Linked DNA regions of Shumkonia mesophila. The protein of the gene in region 1 binds, or shares a complex with, the protein of each later gene. Links are inferred from orthologs where the notes say so. Each region holds a gene or a part of one and is shown on either strand. Other genes may lie near its edges. The genes, in order: meaB and scpA.

The links.
Region 2: the proteins of meaB (region 1) and scpA are in contact, whole or in part, in a crystal structure (PDB 8DPB), measured with the Methylorubrum extorquens proteins. The link is inferred for Shumkonia mesophila from one-to-one orthologs. Residues at the interface, in SOR26638.1 of Methylorubrum extorquens: Arg20, Ala21, Ala24, Arg25, Thr28, Ser32, Arg33, Arg34, His37, Thr98, Gly99, Gly100, Ser101, Ile102, Leu103, Lys106, Thr107, Ala110, Ala113, Ile114, Asp115, Arg116, Ala118, Phe119, Ile120, Arg121, Pro122, Pro124; in SOR27001.1 of Methylorubrum extorquens: Glu577, Glu578, Asn579, Asp580, Gly581, Arg582, Arg583, Arg585, His596, Ala604, Ser605, Ala608, Asp609, Gly611, Phe612, Asp613, Val614, Asp615, Ile616, Gly617, Pro618, Leu619, Glu625, Arg628, Gln629, Val631, Glu632, Asn633, Asp634, Glu661.

What each region holds. Positions count from the first base shown.
Region 1 is NZ_JAOTID010000005.1:255,713-258,921, reverse strand. What follows is about bases 302-3,199. They hold meaB (methylmalonyl Co-A mutase-associated GTPase MeaB), read left to right. Parts: upstream 302-1,207; coding sequence 1,208-2,191; downstream 2,192-3,199. Other genes in these bases: ODR01_RS11035 (hypothetical protein), read right to left, coding at 2,844-3,199; ODR01_RS11040 (peptidylprolyl isomerase), read left to right, coding at 2,294-2,842; ODR01_RS11050 (hypothetical protein), read left to right, coding at 768-1,196; pyk (pyruvate kinase), read right to left, coding at 302-630. In the rest of the region: more of pyk, read right to left, coding at 1-301; more of ODR01_RS11035, read right to left, coding at 3,200-3,209. UniProt on the Escherichia coli protein: Binds and hydrolyzes GTP. Likely functions as a G-protein chaperone that assists AdoCbl cofactor delivery to the methylmalonyl-CoA mutase (MCM) ScpA and reactivation of the enzyme during catalysis.
Region 2 is NZ_JAOTID010000008.1:56,161-59,411, reverse strand. The notes cover bases 307-3,246. They hold scpA (methylmalonyl-CoA mutase), read right to left. Parts: upstream 2,881-3,246; coding sequence 733-2,880; downstream 307-732. Other genes in these bases: ODR01_RS14305 (GcrA family cell cycle regulator), read left to right, coding at 3,102-3,246; ODR01_RS14315 (hypothetical protein), read left to right, coding at 307-481. Outside these bases: more of ODR01_RS14315, read left to right, coding at 14-306; more of ODR01_RS14305, read left to right, coding at 3,247-3,251. UniProt on the Escherichia coli protein: Catalyzes the interconversion of succinyl-CoA and methylmalonyl-CoA. Could be part of a pathway that converts succinate to propionate.

The DNA.
Region 1 (3,209 bases):
CAGCTTGCGCAATTCGGCCACGTCGTCGGCCCGCTGGACGAACGACAGCGCCACCCAGTCGACCCCGAGGTCGAGGCCGTAGGCGAGGTCGGCCCGGTCCTTGTCGGTCAAAGGCGAGATGTCGAGCACGGCATTGGGCAGGTTGACGCCCTTGTGGTCCGACAGTTCGCCGCCGACCTCCACCTCGGTCTCGGCGAAATCGGGGCCGCAGCGGACCACCCGCAGGCGCAGCGTGCCGTCGGCCAGCAGCAGGGCCATCTCGGGCGCCAGCGCCGCGAACACTTCGGGATGGAGAAGCGGCGCCCGGGCGTCGTCGCCGGGCTCGGGCGACAGGTCCAGCCGGAAGGGCCGCCCGGTCACCAGCCTGGTCTTGCCCCCGGCGATGCGTCCGACCCGGAGCTTCGGCCCCTGCAGGTCCATCAGAATGCCGATGGGCCGTCCCGCCTCCTCCTCGAGGCGGCGGATGGCCTGGTGGGTGCGCGCGTGGTCGGCATGGCTGCCGTGGCTGAAGTTCAGCCTGAACACGTTGGCGCCGGCCTTGAACAACTCGGCGATCCGTTCGGGAGCCGCGCTGGCGGGCCCGAGGGTGGCGACGATTTTGGCGTTTCGCATGGGATGGGTGTGATTCATGGCGGCAGCATATGAAAGGGATCGCGCCGAGAGCCAGACAAATTTTCATGAAAGCGCCCGCCCGCCCGTCCGGGTGGCACCGGCAAGGCGAAACCGCTAGGATGGGCGGGCCGATCAATCGTCAGGCGGGGACGTTCATGGCCAAATGGCTTTCCAGGCTGTTCAAGGGCAAGCGGGCCAAGGCAAAGAAGAAGCCCGCCGCCGGGCCGAAAAAGGCCGCCGCCGCCGAACTGAAGGATGCCGCCACCGAGATGGGCGAGGCCGCAGCCGCCATGAAACAGGCCGCCGTCCACATGAACGCGGCCGTCGCCGGGCCGGCCCAGGCCCCGGTCCCGGCCAAGACGCCGGATAAAGCCGAGGCCGACGCCGCCGAGGCGGCGCCCCCGAAGCCCACCCGCGAAGACATCATCCGCCAGGCCATGCAGGTTCGGCGCGACAAGGCGCGCGCCATCGAGGAGCTGCCGGCCAAGGACCGCCAGCGCCTGCGCGCGCTGGCAGAAAAGATGATGCTCGGCACCGACCCGGCGCCACCGGCCGGCGGGACGCCGCGCCGCAAGCCCCATTGACGGCCTTTGCGATGGCGGCACCCGATCCCGACCATCTGGCGGACGGTCTTCTAGGCGGCGACACCCGGGCGCTGGCTCGCGCCGTCACCCTGCTGGAATCGACCCGCGCCGACCACCGCGCCGCCGCCCGCCGCCTGCTCGGACGCATCGCGCCCAAGGCCGGGGGCGCGGTACGCATCGGCATTTCCGGGGCCCCCGGCGTCGGCAAGTCCACCTTCATCGAGGCCCTCGGGTTGCACATCCTCGAAGCCGGCCGTCGCCTGGCCGTGCTGGCGGTTGATCCGTCGAGCCCGCGCACCGGCGGCTCGCTGCTGGGCGACAAGACCCGCATGGAGCGCCTGGTGCAGGGCGGCCGCGCCTTCGTCCGCCCGTCGCCCTCCGGCGGCGCGCTGGGCGGTGTCGCCCGGCGGACCCGCGAGGCCGTCCTGGCCTGCGAGGCGACGGGATTCGACGTCGTCATCGTGGAGACCGTCGGCACCGGCCAGTCGGAAGGCGCCGTCGCCCATCTTTCCGACCTTTTCATCCTGCTGATCGCGCCGGGCGGCGGCGACGAATTGCAGGGCCTGAAGCGCGGCATCGTCGAACTGGCCGACATCGTCGTGGTCAACAAGGCCGACGGCGAGCTGGCCGGCGCCGCCCGGCGCATCCGCGACGATTATGCCAGCGCGCTCGGTCTGGTGCGGCCGCGATCGGCCCTGTGGCGGCCGCCCGTCCTCCTGGCCTCGGCCCTCGAGGACACCGGCATCGCCGAGGTCTGGCAGGCCATCCTGGCGTTCCGCGACGCCCACGCCGGCCCCGAGGGAATCGCCGCGCGCCGGGCCGCCCAGGCCCGGGCCTGGCTGTGGGAAGCGGTCGAGGACGGCCTGCGCGACCATTTGCGCCGCGACGCCCGCAGCCGCCGCTGGATGGCCGAGCTCGAACGCCAGGTGATGGCCGGCGAACTGGAGCCGGCCGATGGCGCCGCCGATATCCTGAAGCGCCTTCTCGCCCCGTGATTCCGACCCCATTTGCAGCCATGCGGGCTGGTCCCGGGGCGGTGGGTCGTGGTAGGGTCCGGCCGCATTCGTTCTGACGAAGAAATGAGGAAAGGAATGACGATGGCGAAGCTGCGTCCCCTACTGGCCGCCGTGCTGGCAACCACCGTTCTGGCGTCCACCGGCGCCGCCGCCGCCGATCCCGAGAACACGCTTTACCTGGATCTCGAATCCGGCCGGGTGGTCATCGAGATGCGACCCGACCTGGCGCCCAACCATGTCGCCCGCATCAAGGAGCTGGTCCGCAAGAAGTTCTACGACGGCCTGGTCTTCCATCGGGTCATCGCCGGCTTCATGGCCCAGACCGGAGACCCTGATGGCGACGGCACCGGCGGCTCGGGCGTCAAGCTGAAGGCCGAGTTCTCGAAGGAACCGCACGTGCGCGGCACCGTCTCGATGGCCCGTTCGGCCAGCCCCGACAGCGCCGATTCCCAGTTCTTCATCTGCTTCGCCAAGGCCAGCCACCTGGACGGCCAGTACACGGTGTGGGGCAAGGTGGTCGAGGGCATGCAGTACGTTGGGCAGATCAAGCGCGGCGAATCCAGCCGCAACGGCGAGGTCGACGACCCCGACCGCATCGTCCGCATGCAGGTGGCCGCCGACGCCAAGTAGATCAGGGGAGGTTGGCGAACGACGCCCCGGCCTCGGTCCTCACGATGTTTTCCGGCGAAAGGCTATGGCCCCGGGTCATCCTGTAGTAGGCCCGAATGGCCAGCAGGGCGCCCGCCCCCGCAAAGCAGATGGCGGCGAGCACGGCGTAGGCCGGCCATCCCAGGAACGGCGCGAACTGCATGAACGAGTGCGGGAAGACGTCGGCCGTTCGCCATCCGAAGAACAGAAAATACGCTCCCCACACCGGCGCCAGCCGGTTGCCGTGCGCCATCACGCAGAGCTCGTATCCCGACCACGCGCGGTCGTGGACCTCGACCTGCCGGAGCGGGCGAAACTCCGCCGCGAACCGGACCGCCCGCTCATGGGT
Region 2 (3,251 bases), on another replicon or contig:
AGTCGAGGGAAACATGGCTCAGATCTATGCAAAAGCATACGCAGGGCCAAGAATTTTCGGGCCTTGGGTCACGTTGACCTATCAGATCACCCCATTGCTGGTGACGATCGAGGCGACGCCCCTGGGCGGTACGGCCATCCAATGCCAAGCCCGCTACTACGACGAAGGCGGCAACCTTCGTGAACCATTTTTCCCGGGGATCACTCAGTTCGTCACAGGCAACTACGCCCACAACATTCGAGTGCGGTTCAGGGGGGAACCCCTGGGGACGGCGGTCGATGTGGTCGCAGAACTGTTGCCGGTTTCGTCGAGACGGCAAAAATCTGCTGCCGCGGACGTCATAACCCGGCCGGTTTCCCAATGGACACCGGGCGACGTCCGCACGGTTATGCTGGAACGGATGGGGAGACCTTCGTCCGATCCGTTACATGACCGGCTTGCTGAAATGGAACGCCAATGGTTCCGTCAAACCGACAACTGACGCCACCGTTGCACTTGGGACGTAGGTGTCGGGGGTCGTGAATGGCGGCGATGCCAGATCACGACTACTGTCCCTTTTCAGCAGGACGCCGGACGAAACATAGGGCTCGAATAACGCGTCCGGCCATTCGTAACTCGATGGAACGATATCCGAAAACATGGCGAGCGGTTTCTCGCCGGCCAGCATGAGCCCCAATTCCCGGCCTTCGTGAGGGCCGATTTCCTTCGGCATATCGGGTCTTGGCGCCGTCGTCACGCCGCCGCCCGCTTGCGCAGGATCTCCAGAATCTCCGCCGCCGCCGTCGGGATGTGGGTGCCGGGGCCGAAGATGGCGGCGACGCCCGCCGCTTTCAGCGCCGCGTGGTCCTGGGGCGGCACGATGCCGCCGATGACCACCGCGATCTCGGCGGCATCGGCCTTCTTCAGTTCCGCGATCAGTTGCGGCACCAGAGTCCTGTGGCCGCCGGCCTGGGTCGAGACGCCGACGACGTGGACGTCATTCTCGGCTGCTGCGCGCGCCGCCTCGGCCGGCGTCTCGAACAGCGGGCCGACGTCGACGTCGAAGCCGATGTCGGCGAACGCCGTGGCGATCACCTTGGCGCCGCGGTCATGGCCGTCCTGGCCCAGCTTGACCACCAGCATGCGCGGCCGTCTTCCCTCCTCCTCGGCGAATTCCGCCACCCTCCTCCTGATCTCCCCGAACGCAGCGTCGTCCTCGAAAAGAGCGCCGTAGACCCCCGAGACCGAGCGCACGCGCGCCCGATAGCGGGTGAACACCTTTTCCAGCGCGTCGGAGATCTCCCCCACCGAGGCCCGCGCCCGGGCCGCCGTCACCGAGAGCGCCAGCAGGTTGCCCTCGCCCGAGGCGGCCGCCGCCGTCAGGGCGGCCAGCGCCGCTTGGCAGGCCGCCTCGTCGCGTCCCGCCCGCACTTTTTTCAGGCGGGCGATCTGGGATTCCCGGACGGCAGTGTTGTCGACCTCCAACAGCGCGATCGGCTCGTCCTTCTCGGGGCGGTACCTGTTGACCCCCACCACCACGTCTTGCCCCTTGTCGATGCGCGCCTGGCGCCGTGCCGCCGCCTCCTCGATGCGGCTTTTCGGCATGCCGGCCTCGACCGCTCTGGTCATGCCGCCCAGCGCCTCCACCTCGGCGATCAGCTTCCTCGCCTCGGTGGCCAGCGAGCGGGTCAGGCTCTCGACGTAATAGCTGCCGCCCAGGGGATCGATGACGTGGGGGATGCCGGTCTCCTCGGCGAGAATGATCTGGGTGTTCCTGGCAATCCGGGCCGAGAACGGGGTAGGCAGCGCCATCGCCTCGTCCAAGGCGTTGGTGTGCAGGCTCTGGGTGCCGCCCAGCACGGCGGCCATCGCCTCGATGGTGGTGCGCACGACGTTGTTGTAGGCGTCGTGCTCGGCTAGCGACACGCCCGAGGTCTGGCAATGGGTGCGCAGCATCGAGGAACGCGGGTCGGCGGGCGCAAACGGCGCCATCATCTCGGCCCACAGCAACCGCGCGGCGCGCAGCTTGGCGACCTCCATGAAAAAGTTCATGCCGATGGCGAAGAAGAAGCTGAGCCGGGGGGCGAAGGCGTCCACATGGAGCCCGCGCCCAAGGGCGGCCCGCACGTATTCCAGACCGTCGGCCAGCGTGAAAGCCAGCTCCTGCACCGCCGTGGCGCCGGCTTCCTGCATGTGGTAGCCGGAAATCGAGATGGAGTTGAAGCGGGGCATGTGGCGGGCGGTATAGGCGATGATGTCGGCGACGATGCGCATGCTGGGGGCGGGGGGATAGATGTAGGTGTTCCTGACCATGAACTCCTTGAGGATGTCGTTCTGGATGGTGCCGGTGAGCTTCTCCGCCGGCACCCCCTGTTCCTCGGCGGCGACGATGAAGCCGGCCAGTACCGGCAGCACGGCGCCGTTCATGGTCATCGACACGCTCATCCGATCCAGCGGGATGCCGTCGAACAGAATCTTCATGTCCTCGACGGAATCGATGGCCACGCCAGCCTTGCCGACGTCGCCCTCGACCCGGGGATGATCGGAATCGTAGCCGCGGTGGGTGGCCAGATCGAAGGCCACCGACAGGCCCTTCTGGCCGGCCGCCAGGTTGGCGCGGAAGAAGGCGTTGGTTTCCTCAGGGGTCGAGAAGCCGGCGTACTGGCGCACCGTCCACGGCCGGTTGGCGAACATGGTAGCATAGGGCCCTCGCACAAAAGGGGCGAGGCCGGGCAGGGTGTCGATATCGGCCATGCCTTCGAGATCGGCGGCGGTATAGAGCGGCTTGACCGCGATGCCCTCGGGGGTCATCCAGGCGAGGTCCTCGGGCGCCCGCCCGCCCAACTCGCGGGCCGCCAGCTCGCGCCACGCCGCCAACCTTTCCTTGCTGGAACCCGTCATTGCCGCGCTCCCTAGGGTTGCCTGGGGCCAGTATAGAAGACTGCGGCGGCCTCGCGAATAATCTTTCGCCGGCCCACGAAATCGGGGAATTTCCGAAGCATTTCGGAGGGCCGGGCGGGGTCGGCCCGGGGCACCCCTTGCCACCCTCTGCCAAGTATTGTAGTTCTGTGGGGTGCCGGATTTCCGGCACGGTCCGGCCCACGAAAAGACGTTGAAAAAAGATGACCATCGAGTGGACGAACGAGCAGATTAAAGACCTCATCCGCCTTTGGAACGAAGGGCTCCCGACCAGCGAAATCGGCCGTCTGCTGGGCACGACCAAGAACGCCGTGGTGGGCAAGGCCCACCGCATGGGCCTTTCCAAACGCCAA